3 regions of the Streptomyces sp. BPTC-684 genome follow, and region 3 is predicted to be linked to each of the others. Evidence: riboswitches for the same ligand, from Rfam matches in the RefSeq annotation. Region 3 holds a riboswitch; each other region holds the start of a gene.
What was found. A riboswitch is a leader RNA that binds a small molecule or an ion and turns the genes downstream of it on or off. The one in region 3 is predicted to bind cobalamin.
Positions count from the first base shown of each region.

Region 1: another riboswitch for cobalamin. It lies ahead of QIY60_RS07175 (ribonucleoside-diphosphate reductase subunit alpha); the one in region 3 lies ahead of metE (5-methyltetrahydropteroyltriglutamate--homocysteine S-methyltransferase).
Region 2: another riboswitch for cobalamin. It lies ahead of QIY60_RS22360 (cobalamin biosynthesis protein); the one in region 3 lies ahead of metE (5-methyltetrahydropteroyltriglutamate--homocysteine S-methyltransferase).

Region 1 is NZ_CP124863.1:1,625,332-1,635,236, reverse strand. It holds partial or broken gene QIY60_RS07195 (hypothetical protein) at 1-266, shown strand, start outside; partial or broken gene def (peptide deformylase) at 326-957, shown strand; gene QIY60_RS07185 (ribonucleotide-diphosphate reductase subunit beta) at 1,069-2,082, opposite strand; gene QIY60_RS07180 (hypothetical protein) at 2,082-2,264, opposite strand; partial or broken gene QIY60_RS07175 (ribonucleoside-diphosphate reductase subunit alpha) at 2,277-4,542, opposite strand; cobalamin riboswitch at 4,578-4,719, opposite strand; partial or broken gene QIY60_RS07170 (sodium:solute symporter family protein) at 4,933-6,526, opposite strand; gene QIY60_RS07165 (DUF3311 domain-containing protein) at 6,547-6,801, opposite strand; partial or broken gene QIY60_RS07160 (GntR family transcriptional regulator) at 6,938-7,700, opposite strand; partial or broken gene QIY60_RS07155 (extracellular solute-binding protein) at 7,982-9,260, shown strand; partial or broken gene QIY60_RS07150 (sugar ABC transporter permease) at 9,339-9,905, shown strand, end outside.
Region 2 is NZ_CP124863.1:5,064,726-5,074,630, reverse strand. It holds gene QIY60_RS22400 (hypothetical protein) at 1-569, opposite strand, end outside; gene QIY60_RS22395 (neutral zinc metallopeptidase) at 668-1,561, shown strand; gene QIY60_RS22390 (VOC family protein) at 1,679-2,065, shown strand; gene QIY60_RS22385 (hypothetical protein) at 2,072-3,394, opposite strand; gene QIY60_RS22380 (hypothetical protein) at 3,718-4,842, opposite strand; gene QIY60_RS22375 (class II aldolase/adducin family protein) at 4,919-5,578, opposite strand; gene QIY60_RS22370 (inorganic phosphate transporter) at 5,789-7,063, shown strand; gene QIY60_RS22365 (hypothetical protein) at 7,092-7,316, shown strand; cobalamin riboswitch at 7,427-7,568, shown strand; gene QIY60_RS22360 (cobalamin biosynthesis protein) at 7,676-8,605, shown strand; gene QIY60_RS22355 (cobyric acid synthase) at 8,602-9,905, shown strand, end outside.
Region 3 is NZ_CP124863.1:683,872-693,776, reverse strand. It holds gene QIY60_RS03060 (bifunctional nitrate reductase/sulfite reductase flavoprotein subunit alpha) at 1-2,316, opposite strand, end outside; cobalamin riboswitch at 2,590-2,741, shown strand; gene metE (5-methyltetrahydropteroyltriglutamate--homocysteine S-methyltransferase) at 2,925-5,246, shown strand; gene QIY60_RS03050 (VOC family protein) at 5,307-6,101, opposite strand; gene QIY60_RS03045 (ABC transporter substrate-binding protein) at 6,340-7,248, shown strand; gene QIY60_RS03040 (cell division protein SepF) at 7,362-7,751, shown strand; gene QIY60_RS03035 (ATP-binding protein) at 7,875-8,999, shown strand; partial or broken gene QIY60_RS03030 (nucleotide pyrophosphohydrolase) at 8,996-9,316, shown strand; gene QIY60_RS03025 (DUF6099 family protein) at 9,547-9,905, shown strand, end outside.

The DNA of each region.
Region 1 (9,905 bases), 940 kb from region 3:
TCCTCGTCGGTGCGGCTGCTGTGCCGGGCCTGCTCGGAGTCGCGGATGCCCAGCGACGAGGGCGACGGCGAGCACCTCGACCCGCACGACCACAGCGAGCCGGGCCACCCGGGCCCGCTGGGCCACCGCACGGCCGGTGAGCTGTGGGTGCCCGAGCGCGAGTGCGGCATCGCGGCGCCGCCCGGCCGGTGCGCGGCCTGCTCGACGGCTGGGTCGCGGACAGCCTGGACAGCCGCGAGTGGCGGGATCTCGAAGAAGTCTGCTGACCCTGCCCGTAGGCTGTACGGGTTGGGAATCGGGTTTTTCAGGAAGGCGTACGGCGGACATGTCGCAGCAGGAGACGGACCAGCAGGTCGAGAACGACGGGTTCGTCGTCGACACGGAGGACTGCGAGGAGCGCGAGGAGGCGTACCGCGCGCGGGGCACGTCCCGGCCGATCACGGTCGTCGGCAACCCGGTGCTGCACAAGGAGTGCAAGGACGTCACCGAGTTCGGCGACGAGCTCGCCGCGCTGATCGACGACATGTTCGCCAGCCAGCGCACCGCCGAGGGCGTGGGCCTGGCCGCCAACCAGATCGGTGTCGACCTCAAGGTCTTCGTCTACGACTGCATGGACGACGAGGGCGTGCGCCACGTCGGCGTCGTGTGCAACCCGGTCCTGGAGGAGTTGCCGGCCGACCGCCGGGTCCTGGACGAGTCCAACGAGGGCTGCCTGTCCGTTCCGACCGCCTACGCCGAGCTGGCCCGCCCCGACTACGCGGTGGTCAGCGGCCAGGACGCCGAGGGCAACCCGATCCGGTGCGCGGCACGGGCTACTTCGCGCGGTGCCTGCAGCACGAGACGGACCACCTGTACGGGTACCTGTACATCGACCGGCTCTCCAAGCGGGATCGCAAGGATGCGCTGAAGCAGATGGCGGAGGGTACGCCTCGGTACGAGGTTGTGCCGAACGCCTGATTTCCGGTCGCTGAAAGGGGCCCCGCACCCTTCTGGTGCGGGGCCCCTTTCTTTCTAGATCGTCTGCGGGCCGGTGGGGCTTGTCGCGCAGTTCCCCGCGCCCCTAAAAGACTAGAACTCCTCGTCGAAGCCCACCGAGCCCTCGACCGCGACCTGGTACGCGGACGGGCGGCGCTCGAAGAAGTTCGTGAGCTCCTGGACGCCCTGGAGCTCCATGAAGGAGAACGGGTTCGACGAGCCGTACACCGGGGCGAAGCCGAGGCGCTGGAGGCGCTGGTCGGCGACGCACTGGAGGTACTCGCGCATCGACTCGGTGTTCATGCCCGGCAGGCCCTCGCCGCACAGGTCGCGGCCGAACTGGAGCTCGGCCTCCACCGCTTCCTTGATCATGTCGGTGACCTGCTGCTGAAGCTGGTCGTCGAAGAGCTCCGGCTCCTCCTTGCGGACGGTGTCCACGACCTCGAAGGCGAAGTTCATGTGCATCGTCTCGTCGCGGAACACCCAGTTGGTGCCGGTGGCGAGGCCGTGCAGCAGACCGCGGCTGCGGAACCAGTACACGTACGCGAAGGCGCCGTAGAAGAACAGGCCCTCGATGCAGACCGCGAAGCAGATCAGGTTGAGCAGGAAGCGGCGGCGGTCGGCCTTCGTCTCCAGGCGCTCCAGCTTCTCGACCTCGTTGATCCACTTGAAGCAGAACTGGGCCTTCTCGCGGATCGAGGGGATGTTCTCGACCGCGTCGAACGCCGCCGCGCGGTCGTCCAGGTCAGGCAGATAGGTGTCGAGCAGCGTCAGATAGAACTGGACGTGCACGGCCTCCTCGAAGAGCTGACGGCTCAAGTAGAGCCGCGCCTCGGGGGAGTTGATGTGCTTGTACAGCGTCAGCACGAGGTTGTTCGCCACGATCGAGTCGCCGGTCGCGAAGAACGCGACCAGACGGCCGATCATGTGCTGCTCGCCCGGCGACAGCTTGGCGAGGTCGGCGACGTCGGAGTGGAGGTCGACCTCCTCCACCGTCCAGGTGTTCTTGATGGCGTCCCGGTAGCGCTCGTAGAAGTCCGGGTAGCGCATCGGACGCAGGGTCAGTTCGAAGCCCGGGTCGAGCAGGTTCTTTTCGGTGGAGCTCATTACTGGCAGGCCTCGCAGGACTCGGGGTTCTCAAGGGAGCAGGCGATCGCGTCGGCGTCGGGGGCCGCCTGCTGGACGGGGATCGGGGCGGTGGCCTGGGCGGCGCGGGCGATCCGGGTCGCCGGGCGCGAGCGCAGGTAGTACGTCGTCTTCAGACCCTGCTTCCAGGCGTACGCGTACATCGACGACAGCTTGCCGATGGTGGGCGTCTCCAGGAACAGGTTCAGCGACTGCGACTGGTCCAGGAACGGGGCGCGCCGCCGCCATGTCGATCAGGCCGCGCTGCGGATCTCCCACGCCGTGCGGTAGAGCGCGCGCACGTCGGCCGGGATCCAGCTGCAGTCCTGCACCGAGCCGCTGGCGTCGCGCAGCGCCTCGCGGGACTGCGCGTCCCACACGCCGAGCTTCTTCAGGTCCTCCACCAGGTAGCCGTTGACCTGGAGGAACTCACCCGACAGCGTCTCGCGCTTGAACAGGTTGGAGACCTGCGGCTCGATGCACTCGTAGACACCGGCGATGGACGCGATGGTCGCGGTCGGGGCGATCGCGAGCAGCAGCGAGTTGCGCATGCCCACCGAGGCGATCCGCTCGCGCAGCGCCGCCCAGCGCTCCGGCCAGTTCAGCTCGACGTCGTAGTGGTCGGGGTGCAGCACGCCGCGCGCGGCACGGGTCTTGTCCCACGCGGGCAGCGGGCCCGAGCGCTCGGCGAGGTCGCGGGACGCCTCGTACGCCGTGAGCATGATGCGCTCGGCGAGCTTGGTGGAGAGCGCCTTCGCCTCGGGGAGTCGAAGGGCAGGCGCAGCTTGAAGAAGACGTCCTGGAGGCCCATCGCGCCCAGGCCCACCGGACGCCACTTGGCGTTGGAGCGGCCGGCCTGCTCGGTCGGGTAGAAGTTGATGTCGACGACCCGGTCCAGGAAGGTCACGGCCGTACGGACGGTCTCGTCCAGGCGCTTCCAGTCGATCTCGCCGGAGGCGAGGACGAAGGCGCCGAGGTTGACCGAGCCGAGGTTGCAGACGGCCGTCTCGCCGTCGTCCGTGACCTCGAGGATCTCGGTGCAGAGGTTGGAGGAGTGGACCGTGTGGCCCGGCTCCGCCGTCTGGTTGGCGGTGCGGTTGGAGGCGTCCTTGAAGGTCATCCAGCCGTTGCCGGTCTGCGCCAGGGTGCGCATCATCCGGCCGTACAGGTCCCGGGCCGGGATGGTCTTCTGGGCGAGACCGGCCGCCTCGGCCTTGCGGTAGGCGGCGTCGAACTCGTCGCCCCACAGGTCGACCAGCTCGGGCACGTCGGCGGGGAGAACAGCGACCAGGTGCCGTCCGCGTCCACGCGGCGCATGAACTCGTCCAGGATCCAGTGCGCCAGGTTCAGGTTGTGCGTACGCCGGGCGTCCTCACCGGTGTTGTCGCGCAGCTCCAGGAACTCCTCGATGTCGGAGTGCCAGGTCTCCAGGTAGACCGCCGCCGCGCCCTTGCGCCGCCCGCCCTGGTTGACGGCCGCGACCGAGGCGTCCAGCGTCTTCAGGAACGGGACGATGCCGTTGGAGTGGCCGTTGGTGCCCCGGATGAGCGAGCCGCGCGAGCGGATGCGGGAGTACGAGAGGCCGATGCCGCCCGCGTGCTTCGACAGGCGGGCCACCTGGTGGTAGCGGTCGTAGATCGAGTCCAGCTCGTCCAGCGGCGAGTCCAGCAGGTAGCAGCTGGACATCTGCGGGTGGCGGGTGCCGGAGTTGAAGAGCGTGGGGGAGGACGGCAGGTAGTCGAGGCGGCTCATCAGGCCGTACAGCGAGGCGACCTCGTCGAGCGCGCGCACCGAGTCGTCCTCGGCCAGGCCCGCCGCGACCCGGAGCATGAAGTGCTGCGGGGTCTCGATGACCATGCGGGTGATCGGGTGCCGCAGCAGGTAGCGCGAGTAGAGCGTGCGCAGGCCGAAGTAGCCGAAGCGGTCGTCGGCGCCGTCCGCGAGGGAGTCCGCCACCAGCGCGTCCAGGCGGGCCGCGTGCAGCCGTACGAAGTCGGCGGTGCGGTCCGCGATCAGGCCCTCGCGGTGGCCGACCTCGACCGACTCGGAGAACGAGACCGAGCCCTGGGTCGCGGCCTCCTCGGCGATCGTGAGCGTCAGCAGCCGGGCGGCGAGGCGGGAGTACGCCGGGTCCTCGGAGATCAGACCGGCGGCGACCTCGGTGGCGAGCCCACGCAGCTCCGCCTCGTCCGAGCGCGCGTTGCGGCCGCGCAGCGCGGCGGCGGCGACACGGCCGGGGTCGGTGTCCGGCAGATCGGCGGTGAGGTCGGTCAGGGTCCGCAGCAGGGCGGTCCCGGGGGCATCGGCCGGCTCTTCGGCGATCGCTGAGGCGGGATCCGCAGGGGCGATGGTCACGTGGGGGCACTCGCTCGGCACGGGGCCTTGGGGAGGTGCGGGCACACGGACACACCCCCTCGGGGGTACGCCGCGTCCACTGCCCATTCCGCGAGGCCTGGACGTCTGGCACCCGGGCCGGACGGCCAGGGCGCGCTGTCGGCAGGTCCTCGGACTGACCAGGTACGCAAATGCGTACGAGTACACCGTTGCGGGACAGTTCCGGATTTGCACCGGATTCCCCTGCGGCGACAGCGAGCACGAGCATACATCTTGTGCCGGGCTGTGTGGTGCCCCCACATGTTGTGTTGCTGGGTAGTCGGTTGACTGCGGGCCGTCTTGGGCTGGTCGCGCCCACGCGGCGGAGCCGCACATGTCACACCCCCGCGCCCTCAAGGGGGTTGGGAGCGCCGTAGACCGAACCTTCTGGCGGTCGTGGGCATTCCCCAGGAACGGGCCGCCGGGTTTCACCGGCGGCCGGTTTTTCTGCGGCTTGCGTCAGTGTGTCGCCGCCGGGAGTTTCGTCTGTACGCCCGGGTCGCCCGCGTCCGCCGTGTAGTCCTCCGGGGACGTCTCGTCGACGCCGTCGAGGGCCTTCACGGCTCGCAGGACGACCGTGAGGACGACGGTGGTGGCGACGTTCAGGAGGAACGCGGTGAGGCCGATGTAGCCGATCTCACCGATGCCGGGGATCTCCTTGGAGCTGCCGCCGAAGTGCTTCTGGGTGGGCGAGGCGACCCCGTACGCGGCGAGCGTGCCGTACGCCATGCCCACCGCCCAGCCCGCGAGCAGCGCCCAGCGGTGGAACCAGCGGGTGAACAGACCGCCCACCAGGGCCGGGAAGGTCTGCAGGATCCAGATGCCGCCGAGCAGCTGGAAGTTGATCACGACCGTCTTGTCCATCGTCAGGACGAAGACCAGCGCGCCCACCTTCACCAGGAGCGAGACCAGCTTGGAGACCTTGGTCTCCTGCGCCGGCGTGGCGTTCGGCTTGAGGAAGTCCTTGTAGATGTTGCGGGTGAAGAGGTTCGCGGCCGCGATCGACATGATCGCCGCCGGGACGAGCGCGCCGATGCCGATGGCGGCGAACGCCACGCCCGCGAACCAGTCCGGGAACATGTCCTCGAACAGCTGCGGGATCGCCAGCTGGCCGTTCTTGACCTTGACCCCGGCCGCGATCGCCATGAAGCCGAGCAGCGCGAGCAGGCCCAGCATCAGCGAGTACAGCGGCAGGATCGTGGTGTTGCGGCGGATGACGTTGCGGCTGCGGGAGGAGAGGGTCGCCGTGATCGAGTGCGGGTACATGAAGAGCGCGAGCGCCGAGCCGAGGGCGAGCGTGGCGTACGTCCACTGCCCGGCCTCGGGGGCACGAGCGCGCCCGTGGGCTTCCCGGGCGCGTTGGGCGTCTCGAACTTGTGCCGGGCCGCCGCGAAGATGTCGTCGAAGCCGCCCAGCTTGATCGGGATGTAGATGATCGCCACCAGGATGACGATGTAGATCAGCGTGTCCTTCACGAACGCGATCAGCGCGGGGGCGCGCAGACCCGACGAGTACGTGTACGCGGCGAGCACCGCGAACGCGATCAGCAGCGGCAGGTCCTTGGCGAACCAGTTGCCCGACCCGCCGATGCCCATCACGTCGAGCACCGCCTGGATGCCGACCAGCTGGAGCGCGATGTACGGCATCGTGGCGAGGATGCCGGTGACCGCGACCGCGAGCGAGAGGCCCTTGGAGCCGAACCGGCGCGCACGAAGTCGGACGTCGTCACATAGCCGTGCTTGTGCGAGACCGACCAGAGCCGGGGCAGGAACGTGAAGATCAGCGGATAGACGAGGATCGTGTACGGCACGGCGAAGAACCCGGCCGCGCCCGCCGCGTACACCGCCGCCGGAACCGCGACGAACGTGTACGCCGTGTAGAGGTCGCCGCCCAGCAGGAACCAGGTGACCCAGGTGCCGAACGAGCGGCCGCCGAGCCCCCATTCGTCGAGGCTCTGCTCGTTCTCGGCGCGGCGCCAGCGGGCGGCCATGAAGCCGATGACCGTGACGGCCAGGAAGAAGAAGATGAAGACGCCGAGCGCGACGCCGTTCACCCCGTCGTTGGCTGCGAGAGTCACTTGCCCTCACCCGCCTTGCGGCCCTGCTGGTCGTGCTGCCACAGCTTGTACGCGAGCATCGTGAGCGCAGTCGAGATGACCACCCACAGCATCTGGTACCAGTAGAAGAACGGGATCCCGGCGAGGGCCGGGTCGGCCTTCGCGTACGAACCGACCCAGAGCATCGCCACGAAGGGCGCGATCAGGCAGAGGGCGATGACCACGCGCGCGGGCGTGATCACCGGTCTCCGCTCTTGCGTTGATTCCGGCATACGTTGGCTCCGTCCCCTCACTTCACCTGTGTAATGCGCAGGAAATCCAGGGGACGGATAACCGTCGCAACACCCCGTCCGGATAGCGGACGTGGCGAAGGAAGTCGGTGCAGGCCGGAGGCTATTTCCGGCTATGTCAGTCCGTCGGCCTTTTCAGCCGCGCGACGAACTTGTACCGGTCGCCCCGGTACACCGAGCGCACCCACTCCACCGGTTCGCCGTCGCCGTCCAGGGAGTGGCGGGAGAGCATCAGCATCGGCAGGCCCACGTCCGTGCCGAGCAGCCCGGCCTCGCGCGGGGTGGCGAGCGACGTCTCGATCGTCTCCTCGGCCTCGGCGAGCTGCACCCCGCACACCTCCGCGAGGGCGGTGTAGAGGAGGTGTACTTGACGAGCGAGCGGCGCAGCGCGGGGAAGCGCTTGGCCGACAGATGGGTCGTCTCGATCGCCATCGGCTCGCCGCTGGCCAGCCGCAGCCGCTCGATGCGCAGCACCCTGCCGCCCGCCGCGATGTCGAGCAGCCCCGCCAGTGTGTCGTCGGCGGTGACGTAGCCGATGTCCAGGAGCTGGGAGGTCGGCTCCAGGCCCTGGGCGCGCATGTCCTCGGTGTAGGAGGTGAGTTGCAGCGCCTGGGAGACCTTGGGCTTGGCGACGAACGTGCCCTTGCCCTGGATGCGCTCAAGACGCCCCTCGACCACCAGCTCCTGGAGGGCCTGGCGCACGGTGGTGCGGGAGGTGTCGAACTCGGCGGCCAGGGTGCGCTCGGGCGGCACCGGGGTGCCCGGCGGAAGGGTCTCCGTCATGTCGAGGAATGCTTCTTGAGGCGGTAGTACTTGGGCACGCGAGCGGTACGGGCGCCGGCGCCCGCCTCTGTCTCCGTACCGCTCCCGTCGGTGGTCATGGCCCGCCTTCCCGAGTGCTGCGCTGCTGCCGTCACCGGCTCCTCCGTCTGTCGCGGCTCACATGGTGGCACGGACCGGTCACGGGTCGTCGCCCTCCCTCTGGTGTCGGTCCGATAACGGACGCGACAGCCCTTCTTATACACCCTTGACACCCCTAAAGGTCTAGGCCAAGCTCCCGGTACTGGTCTAAACCATTAAAGACCAGGTCCAGCCCCACAGGCAGTACACGTCGTATGGCTTCGCGGTGGGCGGGGGTTGCAGCATCCCTGAGGAGGGTGGCGTGAAGCGCAAGCTCATCGCGGCGATCGGCGTCGCGGGCATGTTGGTCAGCATCGCGGCGTGCGGCGACGACGACAAGAAGGGCGACGACGCGAAGGGCGACGCCAAGTCGCTGACGGTCTGGCTGACGGTCGACGCCCAGAAGAACTGGCCGGACCTGGTCAAGGCGGCCGACGACGCGATCGTCGCCAAGCACCCGGGCCTGAAGATCAACCACGAGTACTACGGCTGGCCGGACAAGAACGCCAAGCTCGACGCGGTGCTCGCCACCGACAAGGCCCCCGACGTGGTCGAGATGGGCAACACCGAGATGCTCGCCTACTCGGTCAGGGCGCCTTCGCCGAGATCGACCCGTCGAAGTTCGACAACTCCTCCGCCTGGCTCGACGGCCTCAAGGCCTCGGTCACGTACGACAGCAAGACCTACGGCGTCCCCTACTACGCCGGTGGCCGCACGGCGACCTGGCGCAAGGACATCGCCGCCGGGGCCGGCGTCACCGCCGCCCCGAAGACGTACACCGAGCTGACCGCCGACCTGGACAAGATCCAGGAGAAGAAGGGCGACAAGTTCAGCGCCTGGTACCAGCCGACCCGCGACTGGTACGCGGCCATGTCGTACGTGTACGACGCCGGCGGCTCCATCGCCAAGGAGGACGGCGGCAAGTTCAAGGCGAACCTGTCCTCGCCGGAGTCCCTCAAGGGTCTGAACGAGTACAAGAACATCCTCGGCAAGTACATGCACGGCGACAAGACGAAGGACGAGGCCGACCGCCCGATCGTCTACGGCCAGGGCAAGTCCGGCCTGATCTTCAGCGCCGCCTGGGAGGGTGGCAGCGCCGCCTGCCCGAGAACGACAAGGTCGGCAAGCTCACCGACAAGCTCGAGTCGTTCGTGATGCCCGGCCCGTCCGGCAAGGCCATGCCGGTCTTCCTCGGCGGCTCCGACCTGGCCGTCCCGGTCAAGTCCAAGGCGCAGGCGCTCGCGGCCGAGTGGATCAACGCGTTCACCGGCACCCAGGGCCAGAAGGGCCTGATCGCCAAGCAGAACCTGCCCAACAACAAGACGGCCCTCGCTCCGCTGAAGTCGGACCCGAAGACGGCCGTCGCGGCCACCGCGGCCGAGTCCAGCTGGTTCGTGCCCATGGCGCCGGGCTGGGGCCAGGTCGAGAAGGCCAAGGTCCTCCAGGACATGCTGCAGGCCATCGGCACCGGCAAGAAGTCGGTCGAGCAGGCGGCGAAGGACGCGGACGCCGCGATCGACAAGGTCATCAACACCAAGTGACCTGTGGGCGAGGGCCCCGTCGGACAGCGACGGGGCCCTCGCCCGGCCACTACCGGAGAGGGACCGTAGGAGCGCGCGATGAGTGCCGCAGGGACAACCACCGCCAAGGTGCCGCCGGCGCAGCGCGACCCCGACCGGGTGGGGATCCGGGAAGCCCCCGAAGGGACCGGGCAGAAAGCGCAGTGCGGGACAGGCGGCCGTGCCCTGGGCGCTGCTCGCCCCCTGCCTCCTGGCGCTCGCCCTCGTACTGGGCTATCCGCTGGTACGCCTGGTCACCCTGTCCTTCCAGAAGTTCGGCCAGCCGCAGCTCTGGGGGTTCAAGGACCCCGAGTCGGTCGGCTTCGACACTTCACCAACGTCCTGAGCGACGGCGAGTTCTGGACCGTCGTCGTCCGTACGGTCCTGTTCGCCTTCACCGCGGTCGTGCTGACCATGGTGCTCGCATGCTGATCGCCCTGCTGCTCCAGCAGGTCTCCGGCTGGGTGAAGACCCTCGTCAACATCGCCCTGGTGGCGAGCTGGGGCATGCCGATCGTCGTCGCATCACCATCTTCAAGTGGATGTTCGACGGTGACTTCGGCGTACTGAACTGGCTGCTCAGCCAGGTGCCGGAAGTCGACATGGTCGGCCACAACTGGTTCGCCAG
Region 2 (9,905 bases), 4.4 Mb from region 3:
TGGGCGACGATCAGGACGCCCGCCACGCGCGCGATGCGGCCCGGGTCGAAGGCGCACTCCCGCCGGGCGGGCAGCGTCCAGCGCAGATCCCCGTCGGCGGTGCGGTACGCGGCGATGCGCTCGGGGGTGACGACGGCGAGCATCCCGCCGCCCCGGGCGGCCGGAGCCAGCTGCTGGAGCACGCCGGCGGCCCGGCCGGGGCGCCCGGCGAGCCAGCCCGCGAGGCCCGGCACGGCCCGGTGCCAGCGGACCGCGTCGACCGAGAGCACGCGCGCGGTGTCGGTGACCATGCCGTCGCTCCACAGGGCGAAGGCGTGCCCAGGCGCGGCGCGCACCGCGAGCGGACGGCGCCCGTCGCGGCGGTAGGTCCAGCTGCGCGCCCCGCTCCTCGGGTCGTACGCCTCGACGGCCGCGCCCCGCACCCGTACCGCCGGGCGGGCCGGGGCGGCGGCGGGCAGCACGGTGAGGCGGTCGCCGTAGGGGGCGGGCCGGGCGTGGTGTGCTGCGGTGACCAGGGGGAGAGCCAGTACGGCGGCGACGGCGGCCAGCGCGAGACGGTTCCGGTCCATGAGGCGCCGAGCGTATCGGCCACCGTGCCAAAAGGGGCGCAACGCAATGAACTGTTTGATACTCGGGGTGATATCGGGTGACGGAGGGTGCTGAGCCCATGCAGTTCGACGACGACGCCGATCTGGACACGTCCGAGGTCAAGGACGTGCGGGGCAGCCGTGTCCCCGGCGGCAGGGCCACCATCGGCGGCGGCATCGTCGGGCTGATCGCGCTGGTGCTCGGCCTGCTGTTCGGGGTCGGGCCCGAGCAGCTGGGGCTCTCCTCCGGCGACTCCACCCCGGCGACCTCGGTGTCGGCCCAGGGGCAGGTGCAGGCGAGCTGCCGCAAGGGGCGCGACGCCAACACCAAGGAGGACTGCCGGATCCTCGCGGTGGTCAACAGCGTGCAGGACTACTGGTCGCAGGAGTTCCCGCGCCGCGGCGGCCGCTACGCGCCCGCGCAGACCGTCTTCTTCACCGGCCGGGTGTCGACCGCGTGCGGCACGGCGACCTCGGCGGTCGGGCCGTTCTACTGCCCGGGCGACCGGCAGGTCTATCTGGACCTCGGGTTCTTCGACGAGCTGCGGACCAAGTTCGGCTCCACCGGCGGCCCGTTCGCCCAGGCGTACGTGGTGGCGCACGAGTACGGGCACCACATCCAGAATCTGATGGGCACCCTCGCCCGGTCGCAGGACGGGCAGCAGGGCGCGAACAGCAACGCCGTGAAGGTCGAGCTGCAGGCCGACTGCTACGCCGGGGTGTGGGCGCACCACGCCACGACGACCCCGGACCCGAAGACCGGCAGGCCGCTGCTGACCCGGCTGACCGACCAGGACATCAAGGACGGCCTGGACGCGGCGGCGGCCGTGGGCGACGACCGGATCCAGGAGAAGTTCCAGGGCCGGGTCACCCCGGAGTCCTGGACGCACGGCTCGGCGCAGCAGCGCCAGCAGTGGTTCTACACCGGCTTCAGCACGGGCGACATGGGCCGCTGCAACACGTTCGCGCGCTGAGTCCGCGAGTCCGCCCGCGCACCCGACCACCGGCCCGACGGGCGTTGTCAGTGCCGGGTGCAAGACTGAGATCCAGGTCACATCGGAGCGGGTCGGCGAGAGGGACGGGAGTTCGTGATGAGTGTGTATCCGACGATTCTGTACGCGGACGCGAAGGCGGCGATCAGCCTCCTGAAGGACGCGTTCGGCTTCACGGAGACGAGTGTGTACGAGGACGCGGACGGCCTGGTGCTCCACGCCGAACTCGCCAGCGGCACCGGCATGGTGATGCTCGGCTCGAAGGGCCGGGGCGGCGTCTTCGCGGACGCCATGCGCGACGCGGGCCCGGCCGGTGTCTACGTGGTGGTGGCCGACGTGGACGCGCACCACAAACGGGCGGTGGAGCACGGCGTGGAGATCCTGATGGCGCCCACCGACCAGGACTACGGCTCACGGGACTACATGGCGCGCGACGCCGAGGGCAACGTGTGGAGCTTCGGTACGTACGCCCCCGGCGCCGGCTGACCTCGACTACACGCCGCCGGTGTGGACCTGGAAGGCCGCGCGGCGCACGGCCTTGGCCAGGGCCGGGTCCGGGTGGGCGGCGGCGAGGGCGACCAGGACCTGGACGGTGCGGGGGTGGCCGACGGCCCTGACCTCGTCGAGCAGGGCGGGCACGGTGCCCTGCACGGCCGAGTCGAGGTGACGCACCATCAGCTCGACCTCGCCGTGGTCGGCGACGGCCGCGGCGGTGTCGACCCAGAGCCAGGTGGACTCCTCGCGGGTGAGGACGGCGGTGACGTCCTCGGGGTCGGTGCCCTCGTGCTCGGCGAGCCAGAGGAGGGCGTAGGGGCGCAGGAAGATCTCGTCGGTGGCGGCGCGCACCTCGGGCTCGGCGGGCGCGCCGACGACCCGGAGCGCCTCGAAGGCGAGCCCGCGCACCAGGGCGTCCTCGCCCCGGGCCGCGTCGAGCAGTTCGGTCACCGCGCTGCCCACGGGCCGGGCGGCGAGCCAGGCGCGGTACTCGGCGCGGGCCGGGCCGGGGGTGAGCCGGGCGCAGCCGCGCAGCATGTCCTCGGCGGACTGCTCGATGTTGCCGGCCGGGCTCTGCGCGGCGACGCAGATCTGCTCCAGCTTGACCCACACCGCCCAGCTGCCGAGCGGGGTGAGGGTGGCCGAGCCCTCGCCGAGGGTGAGCGCGCCGACGGCGGCGAGCCCGGCCAGCACCCAGTCGAGGAGGAGGGAGAGGAAGGCGAGGGAGGCGGGGTGGTCCCCGCCGGTGCCGTCCGCGTCGGTGCCGTACGGGACTTCGCAGCGCTCGTCGCGCAGTTCGGCGACGCGCTGGCCGAGCAGGTCGAGCAGGGCCGGTACGAGGACGGGGCCGGCCGAGAGCTGGAGGAGGGAGAGCACCTGGGGGACGGCTTCGACGACCTCGGCCACGGCGGCGGGCGCGATGGCGGCCGGGGCGGGGTGGACGATCGACCAGGCGTCGAAGAGGGCGACCCAGCCGCGCAGCACCGCGGCGTCGTCGCGGTCCCAGGCGCGCAGCCGCCAGCCGGGGCGCGCGGTGCCGCCGTGCAGTTCGACGAGTCCGGCGAGCCGGGCCCGGTCCCAGCCGGCCCGCACCTGGGCGGGCGTCAGCCGCAGGGTGGCGGCGGCCAGTTCGGCGGCGGCGCCCGACAGGGTGCCCGTCGGGGCGGGGCGGGGCGCGCTGCCCCGGGCGCGCTCGGCGTCGGCCCAGCGGGCGACGCGTACGGCGTCGGCGAGGACCGCTCTGGCCTGGCGGGCCAGTTCGGCGGCGGCCGGGGTGCCCTCGGGCGGTCGGGAGCCCGCCCGGGAGCGGCGGTCGCTCACGGCCCGGCGGGCGCTGGCGAGGGGTCGGGCATCCTTCGCGTGCGGTGCGCGGACAAGCCGCAGTCTGGAGTCTCGCGGCAACTTCTCTTCAGGCTTCCGGGACGTCACGGATGCAGTCTTCCCGCTGACGGGCAGAAAGCCCAAACGGAATGGGGGAAGACCGGCTCCCGCGCGGGCCGGGCGCGGCCGGGGTCCGGGGGCTGTCCCCCCGGGGCGGCGCGGTCCGTTGACGGGCCGATTGCAGAAACGGAATGGGCGCCCTGATCGTCGGGGCGGTGCGGCCCGTCCCCCGTGCGCCGCTTCGGGGGCTTTGCCCCCGCGCGTCACATCAGCGGCGTCAGGAAGCGCCGCAGCGCCTCCTCGTAGCGGGCGGGGTCCGCGTTCCACATGGAGGCGTGCGGGGCGTGCTGGACGGTGTGAAGGGTCACCAGATCGGGGCGGCGGGCCGCGAGTTCACGGGTGAGGTGCCAGGAGGCCAGGGTGTCGTCGGGGCCGTGGAAGACCAGCGCCGGGACGCTCAGGGCGGCCGGGTCGGCGGCCTCGCGCAGACGGTCGCCGTGCGGGCCGGTGCGGCCCTGCGCGGCCCGGACGGCGAGCGGCAGCAGCGCGCTCGGGGCGCCGTGGGCGACGGCGAGGGCGCGCAGGGTGCCCTCCCAGTCGAGTACCGGCGAGTCGAGGACGACGCCCCGGATGTGCTCGCGCATCCCGGAGCTCGCGGCGGCGTGCAGCGCCATGGTGGCGCCGGTGGACCAGCCGTGCAGGATGACGCGCTCGGCGCCGGAGCGCACGGCGTACCGGACGGCGGCGTCGAGGTCGCGCCACTCCGAGTCGCCGAGGTGGCCGAGGCCGTCCGGGGAGCGGGGGGCGCCCTCGTCGCCCCGGTAGGCGATGTCGAGCACCGGCAGCCGGTGGCGGTGCAGGAACCCGATGAGGTTGAGCGGGTGCTCGCGGGTGGTGCCCAGGCCGTGCACGGTGATCACCCAGGTGTTCCGCACGCCCGGCACCAACCAGGCGGGCAGCACACCGAGCTCGGCGGGGATCTCCACGTCCTCGTAGTCGAGGCCGAGCGCTTCCTTCGGGGTGCCGTGGTGGAGCTGCGGGGTGAGCCGGACCCGGTCCCCCGGCCGCGGGCTGCCCCGGGTGACCAGCTCCAGGCGGCGCACCACGGTGTCCGCCGGGTGCGGCACGTCGACGATCTCGCCGACCACCGCGCGGATGCCGGGTCCCTCGATCCCGTACAGGCCGGGCCGCAGCGAGGCCAGGCAGCGGGTCAGGGCGATCCGCCCGGGCCCGGTGGCGTGCACGGTGAGCTCGGGGTCGGTGGGCAGCGGGCGGCCGGGCGGCGCCTTGAGGGCCGCGTCGCTCGCGTACCGTCCGGCGGCCACCGCTGCCGCGCCGACGCCGATGAGTGTGGTGACGGCCGCTGCCGTCGCTGTAGCCGGGCGCACCGTTCCAGTGTCGGCAGAGCGCGGCGACACGGCCAGTGGGCGGGGGCCTACCGGGGCACGCCCGGGTGCGGGGGCGTCAGCGCTGGCCGTACCCCCGGAACTGTTCGGCGGCCCGGTCGAGGTCGGCGGCGGAGAGCAGGGAGGGGGTGCGGCCGGGGACGGAGGAGGCGGCGAGCCAGAGGCGGCACATCCACTCCAGCTGGGCGGTGCGGTCGTATGCCTGGGAAAGGGTGGTTCCGTAGGTGATCGTCCCGTGGTTCTGGAGGAGGCAGCCGGTGCGGCCTTCGAGGGCGCGCAGCATGTTCCGCGCCAGTTCCTCGGTCCCGTACAGCGCGTACGGCGCGACCTGGACCGGACCGCCGAGCGCGGCGGTCATGTAGTGGACCGGCGGGAGCTCGGTGACCAGGGTGGAGACGGCCGTGGCGTGCACGGCGTGGGTGTGGACGACGGCCCGGGCGTCGGTGTCCCGGTATACGGCCAGGTGCATGGGCAGCTCGCTGGTGGGGCGCAGCGTGCCGGTCACCTGGTGGCCGGTGAGGTCGACGGCGACGGTGTCGGCGGGGCCTAGGCGGTCGTAGGGGACCCCGGTGGGGGTGACGAGGACCAGGTCCCCGACGCGTACGGAGACGTTGCCCGAGGTGCCCACGACCAGGCCTTCCTCGGCGGTGCGGCGCGCGGTGGCGGTCAGCTCGGCCCAGGCCGCGGCGATCGCCGCTGAGTCGTTCGGCTCTCCCATGAAAGTGATCCTCGCAGGCTCCGCGCCGAGGGCGGCGGAGTGAGCAGAATCTCTTCAATGGGCTCTATGGCCGGTATATAGGGGTTCGTCAGGGCCTGACCGCACCAGAAACCGGTCAGATACACCGTGACGCCCGACCCAGTTCACCTTCCGTTCATCCAGGTTACTTACGTTCGTCCAGCCACTGACGTCGAACGATTGCCTGGGTAAATGGAACACATCACGCTGCTGCTCGCCATTGTGGTCGTGACAGCTCTAGTGTTCGATTTCACGAACGGTTTCCATGACACCGCCAACGCGATGGCCACGACCATCTCGACCGGCGCCCTGAAGCCCAAAGCCGCGGTCGCCATGTCCGCCGCGCTCAACCTGGTCGGCGCGTTCCTGTCGGTGGAGGTCGCCAAGACGATCTCCGGCGGGATCATCAACGAAAAGGGCATCAGAACAGAGGTCATCTTCGCGGCGCTCGTCGGCGCCATCCTCTGGAACCTGGTGACCTGGCTGCTCGGCCTGCCGTCCAGCTCGTCCCACGCGCTGTTCGGCGGTCTGATCGGCGCGGCCGTGATGTCGGCCGGCTGGTCCTCGGTGAACGGCTCGACCGTCGTCACCAAGGTGCTGCTCCCCGCCGTCGCCGCCCCGATCGTCGCGGGCGTCGCCTCGATGCTGGCCACGCGTCTGACGTACCGGATCAACCGAAACGTCGACCCGGCTGCCGAGAAGGCCACCGCCAAGGGCTACCGGGCCGGGCAGATCGCCTCCGCCGGTCTCGTCTCGCTCGCCCACGGCACCAACGACGCGCAGAAGACCATGGGCATCATCACGCTCGCCCTGGTCACCGGCGGTGTGCTGCACCCGGGCGCCAACCCTCCGATGTGGGTCATCGTCTCGGCCGGCATGGCCATCGCCATGGGCACCTACCTCGGCGGCTGGCGCATCATCCGCACCATGGGCAAGGGCCTGACCGAGCTGGCGCCGCCGCAGGGCTTCGCCGCCCAGTCCGGTGCCGCGACCGTCATCCTGGCCTCCTCGCACCTCGGCTTCTCGCTCTCCACCACCCAGGTCTGCTCCGGCTCCGTCATGGGCGCCGGCCTCGGCCGCAAGGGCGGTGTGGTCCGCTGGTCCACCGCGACCCGCATGTTCATCGCCTGGGGCCTGACCCTGCCCGCCGCGGGTCTGGTCGGCGCCGGCGCCGAGTTCCTGACCGGCCAGGGCACCTGGGGCGTCGTCCTCGTGGCGATCCTGCTGATCGCGGGCTCCGGCTTCATCTGGAAGCTGTCGCGCCGCGAGCCGGTCGACCACAACGACGTCACCGCCACCGCCGCCCCGGCCGAGTCCCCGGCCGAGCCCGCGGGCGTCGTGACCACCGCGATCGCCGCCGTCACCCCGCCGCCCACCGTCGCCGCCGTGGCCGCCGATCTGACGGCCACCATCCCGGCGCCGGCCCCGGTGGCCCCCGCCGACCCGGCCCGCCCGGCCACCGTCTGACCCGGCCGCGCACACCGAAGGAATCGTCATGCACATCGACTGGGCAGCTCTCGGCACCGTCTTCGGTGTCAGCCTCATCGTCACCGTCGGCCTGGTGGGCCTGTTCACCGTCGGGATCGTCGGCCTCAGCAAGCAGCAGTCGGCCGCGGCCGGCAAGGGCAACGTCGTCGTGGCCCGCACCACCGCCTACCTCTGCTTCGCGCTCTGCGCGGCGGCCGTCGCGTACGGCATCAATCTGATCGTCGGCAAGTAGCGCGCGAGCAGTACCGCACCCACCCCAGAACCGCCCTCCGGCCCCGCCGGAGGGCGGTTCTCTGTGTGCCTGGGCACACTCTCCCGTCGCAGGTCAGCAGCGAGTTGACGGGCGTTCCCGGGCGTGGTGGACTGCCCGAGCCATTACGGCGGCAGAAGAGGAAGCCGGTGCGAATCCGGCGCGGTCCCGCCACTGTCATCGGGGAATCATCCCCGTGAGCCAGGAACTCTCACCGCCGGTCGACGTCGTACCAGGGCGCGGACACCCTGAGTGAGGACATACCGCCATGCGCGCCTGCCTGTTGCCGGCACCCCCCGGAAGTACCAGAGCCCTTCACGGCGTTGCGGCGGGCTGATCCCATGCGTGCCGATCGCACTTTCGCGTACGGCGCCACCGCCGGTCTCCTCGGCGACCTCCTCCTCGGCGACCCCCGCCGCGGGCACCCGGTCGCCGCGTTCGGCCGTGCCGCGGCCGCCGTGGAGCGCGCGCTGTGGCGCGACCACCGGGGCTGGGGCGCGCTGCACACCGCCGTGTGCGCCGGAGGCGCCGCGGGCGCCGCACTGCTCGCCACGCGCGCGGTACGCGAGCGTCCCGCCGCGTCCGTCGCCCTGACCGCGGCCGCCACCTGGGCCGTCGTGGGCGGCACTTCGCTGGGCCGGGAGGCCCGGGCGATCGGCGCCGCCCTCGCTGCCGGGGACGTCGAGGCGGCCCGCGCGCGCCTGCCGCACCTGTGCGGGCGCGACCCGCAGTCCCTGGACGCGCCCGGCATCGCGCGCGCGGTCGTCGAGTCCGTCGCCGAGAACACCTCCGACGCCGTGGTCGGCGCGCTGGTGTGGGGGGCGCTCGCGGGAGTGCCGGGACTGGTCGCGTTCCGTGCGGTCAACACGCTGGACGCGATGGTCGGCCACCGCTCGCCGCGCCATCTGCGGTACGGGTGGGCCTCGGCGCGCCTGGACGACGTGGCGGGCTGGCCGGGCGCCCGGCTCACCGCCGCACTCGCGGTGGCCGCCGGAGGCGATCCGCGCGCCGCCACGCGCGCGTGGCGCGACGACGCCCGCAAGCACCCGAGCCCCAACGCGGGTCCGGTGGAGGCGTCGTTCGCGGGCGCGCTGGGCGTACGGCTCGGCGGCACCCTCTCGTACGGCGGCCGCGTCGAGCACCGGCCCGTCCTGAACGGGGGCGGCCGGGCGGTGGAGGTCCCGGACATCGAGCGGGCGGTGCGGCTGTCGCGCCGGGTGGGCTGGCTGGCGCTGGGCGCGGCGATCGCGGTGAGGAAGGTACGTACATGAGCGGCGGACTGCTGGTCGCGGGCACCACGTCGGATGCCGGGAAGAGCGTCGTCACCGCCGGGATCTGCCGGTGGCTGGTGCGCCAGGGCGTGAAGGTCGCGCCGTTCAAGGGGCAGAACATGTCCCTCAACTCGTTCGTCACGCGCGAGGGCGCCGAGATCGGGCGGGCGCAGGCGATGCAGGCGCAGGCGGCGCGCGTCGAGCCGTCCGCGCTGATGAACCCCGTGCTGCTCAAGCCGGGGAGCGACCGGTCGAGCCAGGTCGTACTGATGGGCAGGCCGGTGGGCGAACTGAGCGCCAGCGGCTACCACGGCGGGCGCCAGGAGGCCCTTCTCGGCACCGTCGTGGACTGTCTGGAGCGGCTGCGGGGCACATATGACGCCGTGATCTGCGAGGGGGCGGGCAGTCCGGCCGAGATCAACCTGCGGCGTACCGACATCGTCAACATGGGCATCGCGCGCGCCGCGAAGCTTCCGGTGGTGGTGGTCGGCGACATCGACCGGGGCGGGGTGTTCGCCTCGTTCTTCGGTACGACGGCGCTGCTGAGCCCCGAGGACCAGGCGCTGGTCGCCGGGTACATCGTCAACAAGTTCCGGGGCGACGTCTCGCTCCTCGAACCGGGCATCGACATGCTGCGCGGGCTCACCGGGCGCCACACGTACGGGATCCTGCCGTTCGCGCACGGCCTCGGCATCGACGAGGAGGACGGCCTGCGGGTCTCCCTGCGCGGCGCCGTGCGCGAGTCCGTGGTGGCGCCGCCGGTGGGCGAGGACGTGCTGCGGGTCGCGGTCTGCGCCGTCCCGCTGATGTCCAACTTCACGGACGTGGACGCCCTCGCCGCCGAACCGGGCGTGATCGTACGGTTCGTGGACCGGCCCGAGGAGCTGGCCGACGCGGATCTGGTCGTCGTGCCGGGAACCCGGGGCACGGTCCGGGCGTTGGAATGGCTGAGGGAACGGGGGCTGGCGCGGGAGCTGGCGCGCAGGGCGGCCGAGGGGCGTCCGGTGCTGGGGATCTGCGGCGGGTTCCAGGTGCTTTCAGAGCACATCGAGGACGAGGTCGAGTCACGGGCGGGCTCCGTGGCGGGGCTCGGACTGCTGCCCGTACGGGTGCGGTTCGCGCCCGAGAAGACACTTGCACGGCCGACCGGCGAGGCGCTGGGCGAGCCCGTGGAGGGATACGAGATCCACCACGGCGTCGCCGAAGTGCTGGGCGGGGAAGCCTTCTTGGACGGATGCCGGGTCGGTGCGGTCTGGGGCACGCACTGGCACGGGTCACTTGAGAGCGACGGATTCAGGCG
Region 3 (9,905 bases):
CACTCCCGCCGCCACCGCCGCAGCCCCGCCCGCAACCAGCGCTCCCGCAGCCCCGGACACACCTGCCGCCGCCCCAGCCACCCCGGCGGAGCCGTTCGTGCCCCCCGTCACTCCGCCCGCGACCGCCGCCGTCCCCGGCATGACGGGCCGTGCCACCTCGGCCGCGACCCTCGTCAGCGACACCGCGCACACCTTGAACTCGGGCTGCAGCGAGATCGGGTCGACCGCGTCGCTGGTCACCGCGTTGATGCTCAGATCCGCGCCGAACAGGTCGTTCCAGTGGAACGGCGCGAAGCAGCAGCCCGGTCGCACCCGGTCGGTCAGCACGGCGGGCAGCACCGCCCGTCCGCGCCGGGAGGCGATCTCCACCCCGTCGCCTTCGGCGATGCCGAGGCGTTCGGCGTCCTGCGGATGCACCTCCACGAACGGCGCCGGGTTGAGTTTGTTGAGCTTGGCCACCTTCCCCGTCTTGGTGAGCGTGTGCCACTGGTGCTGCAGCCGCCCGGTGTTGAGCACGAACGGGAAGTCGTCGTCGGGCATCTCGGCGGCGGGCATGTGCGGGCGCGCGTGGAAGACGGCCCGCCCGCTCGCCGTCGGGAACACCGGACCGCCGCCGTCCTCGGCCACGTACCGGATCGGGTTGCGGTCGGGACCCTCGGCGGTCGGGGCGGGCCACTGCACGGGCGTGGCGCGCAGCCGCTCGTAGGTCACCCCGCGCAGGTCGTAGCCGGTCTTCGGGTTCCAGGCGCGCTTGATCTCCTCGAAGACCTCCTCGGGACCCGCGTAGGTGAACGCCTGCTCGTAGCCCATGGCGCACGCCACGCGCGCGATGATCTGCCAGTCGGGCAGTGCCTCGCCGGGTGCGTCGACGGCCTGCCGGGCCAGGGTGAGGTTGCGCTCGCTGTTGACGAGGACGCCCTCGGCCTCCGTCCACAGGGCGCCCGGCAGCACCACGTCCGCGTACGCGGTGGTCTCGGTCTCGGCGAACACGTCCTGGACGACGACGAACTCGGCCGCCCGCAGGCCCTCGACGACGGTGCGGCGGTTGGCGACCGAGGCGACCGGGTTGGTGCAGATCACCCAGCACGCCTTGATGCCGCCGTCGGCCATCCGCCGGAACAGCTCGACGGTGCCGAGCCCCGCCCCGTCGGTGCGCAGCGTGCCAGGCTCCAGCCCCCACAGAGCCTCCGTGAAGGCCCGCTCCTCGTCGACGAGCACCGAGCGCTGGCCGGGCAGCCCGGGGCCCATGTAGCCCATCTCGCGGCCGCCCATGGCGTTCGGCTGGCCGGTGAGCGAGAACGGGCCGCTGCCGGGGCGGCAGATCGCGCCGGTCGCCAGATGCAGGTTGACCAGGGCGTTGGTGTTCCAGGTGCCGTGCGTGGACTGGTTGAGCCCCATGGTCCAGCAGCTCATCCACTCCCCGGCCGCGCCGATCCACTGCGCCGCCGCGCGGATGTCGTCCTCGGGGATCCCGGTGATCTCCGCGACCGAGGCGGGCGGGTAGTCGGCCAGGAACTCGCCCATCGCCTCCCAGCCCTCGGTGTGCTCCGCGATGAAGGCGGGGTCGGTGTGCCCGTTCTCCTGGAACAGGTGCAGCAGGCCGTTGAGCAGCGCGAGATCCGTGCCCGGCTTGATCTGCAGGAAGAGGTCGGCCTTGGCGGCGGTCGCGGTGCGGCGCGGGTCGACGACGATCAGCTTCGCCCCGGCCTTGACGCGCTCCATCATCCTCAGAAAGAGGATGGGATGGCAGTCGGCCATGTTGGAGCCGATGACCAGGAAGACGTCTGCCTTCTCGAAGTCCTGGTACGAGCCGGGCGGCCCGTCCGCGCCGAGCGACAGCTTGTAGCCGCTGCCCGCACTGGCCATGCACAGCCGGGAGTTGGACTCGATCTGGTTGGTGCCGATGAACCCCTTGGCCAGCTTGTTGGCCAGATACTGCGCCTCCAGGCTCATCTGACCGGACACGTACAGCGCGACGGCGTCCGGCCCGTGCTCGTCGACGAGCGCCCGCAGCCTGCCCGCCGTCTCGGCGATCATCGCGTCGACCCCGGCGGGCACCGGCTCGGCTCCGCGCTCACCCCGTACCAGCGCGGTGGACAGGCGTCCGGGAGCGGCCAGCATGTCGGCCGTCGTCGCCCCCTTGGTGCACAGCCGGCCGGAGTTGGCGGGGTGCGCCTTGTCGCCGGAGGCCTTGAGCACCGTGCGCCGGCCGTCCGGCCCCATGGCGATGTCGAGGACCATCCCGCAGCCCACACCGCAGTACGAGCAGACCGTGCGCACCTGTTCGGTGGCGGCCCGCGTGGCCTGTGCGGTCAACGGGTGTCCCCTCTCGTCTCGGCCGGGATCCCTTGGGCTCCGACCGTACGAAATGCCCGTTACTTCGATGTCACGTGCGGCGATCACGAGTGGTTACGTCGGCCACACTAATCGCGCCCCGATGCTGTGAGCACCTGTGTGCGACTGCGGCACGCCTCCGATGTCGGACATCACGGGGCGTGCACGTCCGGTGTGAGGGGGCGGTCCGGCCCCGTGTCTGGGTAGGGTGGCGCTCGCAGCTGGTTCGCCCTGCCCGCCAGGCAGGCGCGTCGCAAGAGGGAACCCGGTGGGAATCCGGGACTGCCCCGCAGCGGTGAGCGGGAACGACCGCCGTCATACGCACTGGGCCCGGCCGGGTCTGGGAAGCGACGGCCAGTAGGTGTCCGCCGGGAGACCGGCAGGCGTGCCCGCGAGTCCGAAGACCTGCCCGTTGCCCGTGCGCGACCGACCGCGCGCGGAGATCTTGGTGACCTCGTGGGCGGGTCGGCGGGACAAGAGGCGGTTCGAGCGCGGGCACCGTTCCGCGTAGGCCGCCCTGTCTGTCATCCCTTCGCGCCCACGACCCGTACCGGGGTCGATTTCGGGACATTCTCGCGAAGGAGAGTTTCGTGACCAGCAAGTCCGCAGCCGCGGCGGCACGGGCCACCGTGTACGGCTACCCCCGCCAGGGCCCCGACCGGGAACTCAAGAAGGCCGTCGAGGGCTACTGGAAGGGCCGCGTCGGCGCCGACGCCCTCCGTGACACCGCCCGCGACCTGCGCCGCGCCAACTGGCGCCGGCTCGCGGAGGCGGGCGTCGACGAGGTGCCCACCGGTGACTTCTCGTACTACGACCACGTCCTCGACACCAGCGTGATGGTGGGGGCGATCCCCGACCGGCACCGCGCCGCCGTCGAGACCGACACGCTGGACGGCTACTTCGCCATGGCCCGCGGCACCCAGGACGTGGCGCCGCTGGAGATGACCAAGTGGTTCGACACCAACTACCACTACCTGGTCCCCGAACTCGGCCCGGGCACCGTCTTCACCGCCGACTCCGGCAAGCAGGTCGCCGAGCTCACCGAGGCGCTGGCGCTCGGCCTCGCGGCCCGGCCCGTCCTGGTCGGACCGGTCACCTACCTCCTCCTGGCCAAGCCCGCCCCCGGCGTCGACGCCGACTTCGAGCCGCTGGCCCTGCTGGAGCGGCTGCTGCCCGTGTACGCCGAGGTGCTCGCCGATCTGCGGGCGGCCGGCGCCCAGTGGGTGCAGCTCGACGAGCCCGCCCTCGTCCAGGACCGCACCCCCGCCGAACTGGACGCCGCCGCCCGCGCCTACCAAGCGCTCGGCGGCCTCACCGACCGCCCCAAGCTGCTGGTCGCCTCCTACTTCGACCGCCTCGGCGAGGCCCTGCCCGTCCTCGCCAAGGCGCCCGTGGAAGGCCTCGGCCTGGACTTCACGGGACCGGCCGCCGCCAACCTCGACGGCCTCGCGGCCGTCGGCGGGCTGCCCGGCAAGCGGCTGGTCGCGGGCGTCGTCGACGGCCGCAACATCTGGATCAACGACTACGAGAAGTCCCTCGCCACCCTCGGCACGCTCCTCGGCCTCGCCGGCACCGTCGACGTGGCACCGTCCTGCTCACTGCTGCACGTCCCGCTCGACGCGACGGCCGAACGCGACATCGACCCGCAGATCGCCCGCTGGCTCGCCTTCGCCCACCAGAAGACCGCCGAGACCGTGACGCTGGCCCGCGGCCTCACCAGCGGCACCGGCGCCATCGCCGCCGAACTCGCCGCCAACCGCGCCGACCTGGCCTCGCGCGCCGGCTCCGCCCTCACCCACGACCCGGCGGTACGCGCGCGTACGTCGACGGTCACCGAGGCGGACGGCCGCCGCTCCCAGCCGTACGGCGAACGCGCACCGGCCCAGCGCGCCCGCCTGCGACTGCCTCTGCTGCCCACGACCACCATCGGGTCGTTCCCGCAGACCACCGAGGTGCGCTCCGCCCGCGCCGACCTGCGCGCCGGACGCGTCGACACCGCGGGCTACGAGGAGCGCATCAAGGCCGAGATCCGCGAGGTCGTCGCCTTCCAGGAGAAGGCGGGCATCGACGTCCTCGTCCACGGCGAGGCCGAACGCAACGACATGGTGCAGTACTTCGCCGAGCAGCTGACCGGCTACCTCGCCACCCAGCACGGCTGGGTCCAGTCGTACGGCACGCGCTACGTCCGCCCGCCGGTCCTGGCCGGCGACATCTCCCGGCCGAAGCCGATGACGGTGCGCTGGACCGCCTACGCCCAGTCGCTCACCGACCGCCCCGTCAAGGGCATGCTCACCGGACCGGTCACCATGCTGGCCTGGTCGTTCGTCCGCGACGACCAGCCGCTCGCCGAGACCGCCCGCCAGGTGGCGCTCGCCCTGCGCGACGAGGTCGACGACCTGGAAACGGCGGGCACTTCGGTCATCCAGGTCGACGAGCCCGCCCTGCGCGAGACGCTGCCGCTGCGCGCCGCGGACCGCGCGGCCTATCTGGACTGGGCCACGGAATCGTTCCGCCTGACCACCGCGGGCGTACGTCCCGACACCCAGATCCACACCCACATGTGCTACGCCGAGTTCGGTGACATCCTCCAGGCCATCGACGACCTCGACGCCGACGTCATCAGCCTGGAGGCGGCCCGCTCGCACATGCGGGTGGCCGACGAGCTCGCCGCCGCGGGCTATCCGCGCGAGGTGGGGCCTGGTGTCTACGACATCCACTCGCCGCGCGTACCGAGCGCCGAGGAGGCGGCCGCACTGCTGCGCAAGGGGCTTGCGGCCATCGCGCCGGAACGGCTCTGGGTCAACCCCGACTGCGGGCTGAAGACCCGCGGCTGGACCGAGACGAGGCAGTCCCTGGAGAACCTCGTCGAGGCCGCCCGGACGATCAGGACGCAGGTGCGGCAGGGGGCTTGACACGGCCGGGGTGTTCGGGCACGCGCGCGTGCCCGAACACCCCGGGACCCATCCGGCCCGCTACACGTCGGCCATCTGCGGCATCTCGCCCTGTGTCGTCTGCAGGTCGATCACCGAGAACGACGCGCCCTGCGGATCGCTGAGCGCCGCGAACCGGCCGAAGGGCGTGTCCATCGGCCCGAACCGCCGCACCCCGCCCCGCTTGACCGCCTTCGCCACCGCGTCGTCGCAGTTGTCGACCGCGAAGTACACGTTCACGTACGAGGGGACCTCGGGCGGGAACTCCTCCGTCATCTTCATGCGCCCCATGACCATCTCGTCACCCACGCTGAAGACCCGGAAGTCGGCCGCGTCGTCCTGCATCTGCTTCGCGCCGTACGGGAACACCGCGGGCAGGAACGCGTCGACCTTCGCCGGGTCGCGGGTGAAGAACTCGGCCCAGCAGAACGCGCCGGGCACGCCCTTGGCCTCGAAGCCCTCGTGGCTGCCCGCCTGCCACACGCCGAAAACGGCGCCGCTGGGCTCGCGGGCGATCGCCATCGAACCGAAGTCACCGACCTGCATCGGCTCCATCAGCACCTCGCCGCCGTTGTCCTTGATCTTCTTCGCGGTGGCGGCGACATCCGGCGACGCGAGGTAGAGACACCACGCCGACTGGCCCTCCTGGCCCGGCATCGGAGGCACGACGGCTGCCACCGCCCTGCCGTTCGCGTACGCCTGTGTGTAGTTGCCGTACTCCGACGACGCCTCGCCGAACGTCCAGCCCAGCACGTCACCGTAGAAGCTCTTCGCTCCCTCGACATCGGTGAACATCGCATCGGCCCAGCACGGAGTGCCCTCTGGTTCTGCGGCCATGACTGTGCTCTCTCCTGTGTGACAGACGGTCCGGCTTGCCACGCTAGCCAGCCGCCCCCGACCCCGCGCGTCGAGCACTCCCAAGCGCCGGGGCGCGGACGACCGGAGCGCCGAAAGGGGTGACGCGCTGGGACGGCGGGCAGGTAATCGGGTACGGATCCTGGCGGGGCGGGACGACTCGGGCGTAGCGTGACCCGGCGCTGGCGCGCACAGCGACCTACAGGGGGCATGTGACCTCATGGACAAGCCGGTCTGGCAGTTCTCGGACGACCGCGGGCAAGTGGCGACGGCGGGGGCGGTACCCACCCGGGTGACCGCCTACATCCAGGCCGGAGCCACGCTCTGGGACCACGGAGTCGGCCCCGGAGCCGTCTTCGGCTCCTTCCACGACGGGGCCGCGCCCGACCGCGCCAAGGCCGGCGGGCTGCCCCTGGACCGCCTGCGCTACCTGGGCGCGGGCGCCGCCCTCGACCTCGACGTACTGCTCCAGGGCACGCCCGACCTCGTGGTGGCCGTCAGCTACGGCGGCGGCCAGGTCTACGGCCTCGCCCCCGAGACGGCCAAACACCTGGAAGAACACGTTCCGGTGGTCGTCATCGACATCGGTCACTCGCGCTCCCTGGCAGAGATCAGGGACCGTTTCACCGACCTCGCCCGCGCCCTCGGCGGCGACCGCCACCACGAGGACGCCGCCCGCCTCCTCGACGCGGCGCAGCGCCGCCTGCGCACCGTGACGGCCGCCACGCGCGCGTACGCGGAGACGGACCCGCCCGCGGGGCCCCGCGTACTCGCCCTCTCGCCCGCCGGGACCGACCAGGTCCACGTGGCGCGCCCGGGCGCCTGGCCGGAGCTGCGCGCACTGGCCGAGCACGGCGTCCACCTGGTGGAGCCGCCCGCCGGAACCGGGGCGAACTGGACGACGCTCACCTGGGAGGAGGCGGCCGCCCTGCCCGCCGAGATCGTCCTGTCCGACGTACGGGTGAACGCCACCCCCGTCGAGCAGCTGCGCGCCGACGCGCACTGGAGGGCGATCGAGGACCGCGCGCGCGTACTGCCGTGGAACCCGGAGACGCCGTGCAGCGCCCGGGCCCACGCCCGGTTCTTCGCCCTGGTCGCCGACGCGATCGACTCCCGGACCGCACGTTAGTACGCCTCGGTTCGGACAACTTCACAGCTCAGAGCCGTGTCGGAGTTGGGCTGAACGGGTGAGCGGCGTCATCATGGCCGGATGCAGATACAGCACATGGGCGAGGTGGTCCGGTGAGCAGGTACGACGTCACCGATGAACAGTGGGAGGGGCTCGCCCAGGTCGTTCCGCTGCGCAGTCGCAACGAGTGGCCGTCGCGCGTCGACCACCGCACCATCCCCAACGAGTACGCGGCCGTCGCACAGCGCCGCTTCGTGGTCCTGCGCGTCCAGGTCTTCGCGGACGCGCGCGAGGTCGCCGAATACATGATGGCGCAGACCCCGGTCCTGCTCGATCTGACGGGCGCGGACACCGAAGTCGCCAAGCGCATCCTCGACTTCAGCAGCGGAGTGGTCTTCGGCCTGGGCAGCGGAATGCACCGGGTCGACCGCAACGTCTTCCTCCTCGCCCCCGTCGGCACGGAGGTGGAGGGCATCGCCGAGGCCGTCGTCCCGCATGCATAGGGCCCTCTCCGGTGCGGGAACCGGCCCAGGGCCGTCTCCCGTGCGGGGAACCGTCCCTCATTCGTAGGAAGGTGATCGAGGCGTAACGGTTCGTCACGTTTCTCGCTCATACGGTTCCGTTCCATGAACGGAACCTGTGACCGGCCCACCGTCACCGAACTGCGGCTCTCCGCCTTCAAGTCGCACCGCGGCGCGGTCTTCCCGCTCGGCCCGCTCACCTTCCTGGCGGGACCGAGCGGCAGCGGCAAGTCCAGCGTCCTCCAGGCGTACGAGGCACTGGCCCGGCTCGGCTCCGGCGCCACCCTCGCCTCGGCGTTCCCCGACCCCGCCGGCTGCGTACCGGAACGCGCCGAGGCCGACGCCCAGGGCCGCCGAGGGTTCCGCATCGGCTGCACCGTCGACGGTCCGGCCGGGCCCGTCCGGCTCGACCTCGCCGTCCAGGCCGAGCCGGAACTCCGCGTCGTCGGCGAACGTTTGACCAGCGACGGCGACACCCTCCTGTCCACCGCCCTGCGCGACCCCGGCCGCTCCACCGTGCAGGCCGCCTGGCACACCGCCGGCGCCGTCCCGGTCACCCGCGCCCCGCTCCCCGACGACCGGCTCGGCACCGCCCTGCTGCCGCTGCGCGTCGCCGGGAAGACCGAGGGACAGCTGCGGGTCCTCGCCGCCGCCGAGCAAGTGGTCGTCGCCCTGCGGTCCGTGTTCGCCTGCGACCCCCAGCCGCAGCGCATGCGCGAATCCGTCCCGCCCGGCCAGGGACGGCTGCGGCGCGGCTGCGACAACCTCGCCGAGATCCTCTCCCGCACCGCCGAGGAGTGCACCATCCGGCACGCCCGGCTGGTCACCGCGGCCCGCGCGGGCTGCGCCGGCCCGGTCACCGCGCTCGCCGCCGAAGAACTGGCCGACGGCACGTTACGGGCCGTGGTGGGCCGCGGCGAACGCACACCCACGCCCGTGGCCCGCCTGGGCGAAGGCGAACTGCGCTACCTCGCGCTCGCCCTGGTCCTGCTCACCGGCCCCGGAGTGCTCGCCGTCGACACCGTCGCCGAGATCCCGTCCGCCATGCAGACCCTCACCGTCCTCACCGACGGCTTCGACCGCGGCCTCGACCGGCGCCAGGCCGGCGAACTGGCCTCACTGGCCGCCGAGATGTGCCGACGCGGCCACATCCGCCTCACCGGCACCGTCACGGACGCCGGGTGCGCCCGAGGAGTCCAGGGGGCGGCAGTGGTAGACCTGGAGCCGTGACCGAACTCGACGTAGCGGGACTCCAGCGCCGACTGGCCGACTTCGCGGCCGCGCGCCACTGGCAGCCCTTCCACACCCCCAAGAACCTCGTCTCCGCCCTCAGCGTCGAGGCCTCCGAACTCCTCGAGATCTTCCAGTGGCTGACCCCCGAGCAGTCCGACCGCGTCATGCGCGACCCCGACCGCGCCCACCGGGTGACCGACGAAGTCGCCGACGTCCTGGCCTACCTCCTCCAGCTCTGCCAGGTCCTCGGCATCGACCCGCTCGCCGCGCTCTCCGCCAAGATCGACCGCAACGAGCTCCGCTTCCCCGTCCCCACCGCCCCGCCCGCCCCGCAACCCTCCACCGGGCAGGCCCCTGCACAAACCGGCCCCGCCCCTGTACGAAACCCCGAAGAAAGTCCAAACGGTCACTCTTCGGAGTGAGCGAGTTATTCAAAACCCCCTGCTCGTCCACAGATTTCCCAATTCCTCTGGCTTTCCTGGCCTCAGAAGCTCACTCTAGGTAGTGACGGGGAAACGGATCGTCGTATGAACGGGGGCGGCGCATGGACGCGGTACGGCTCATCGGAGTGAGCAGGTTGGCGCTCGCGGAAAGCACCGCGGCGCTGGAGATCGTCGCCGAGGCCTGGCAGGCACAAGCCCTCGCCCAGGCCATCGGAAGCCACCTGGCGGCCACCGGCCCGCCGGAGCTCAGGGGCGAAGCGCGCGGCCTCAGCGAAACCGGCGGCCGCGGCTGCGGCGCCCTCGACCACCCCGGGCTGCGCATCGGCGGCATCCGCGCCACCCAGCTCTCCGAAGTCACCGACGCCAGACAGACCCTGACCGGACTCGGCGGCCTGCTCGGAGACGTCGGCATGGCCCTCGTCGGCGTCGCCTGCGCCACCGACGAAGAAGGGCTCTACTG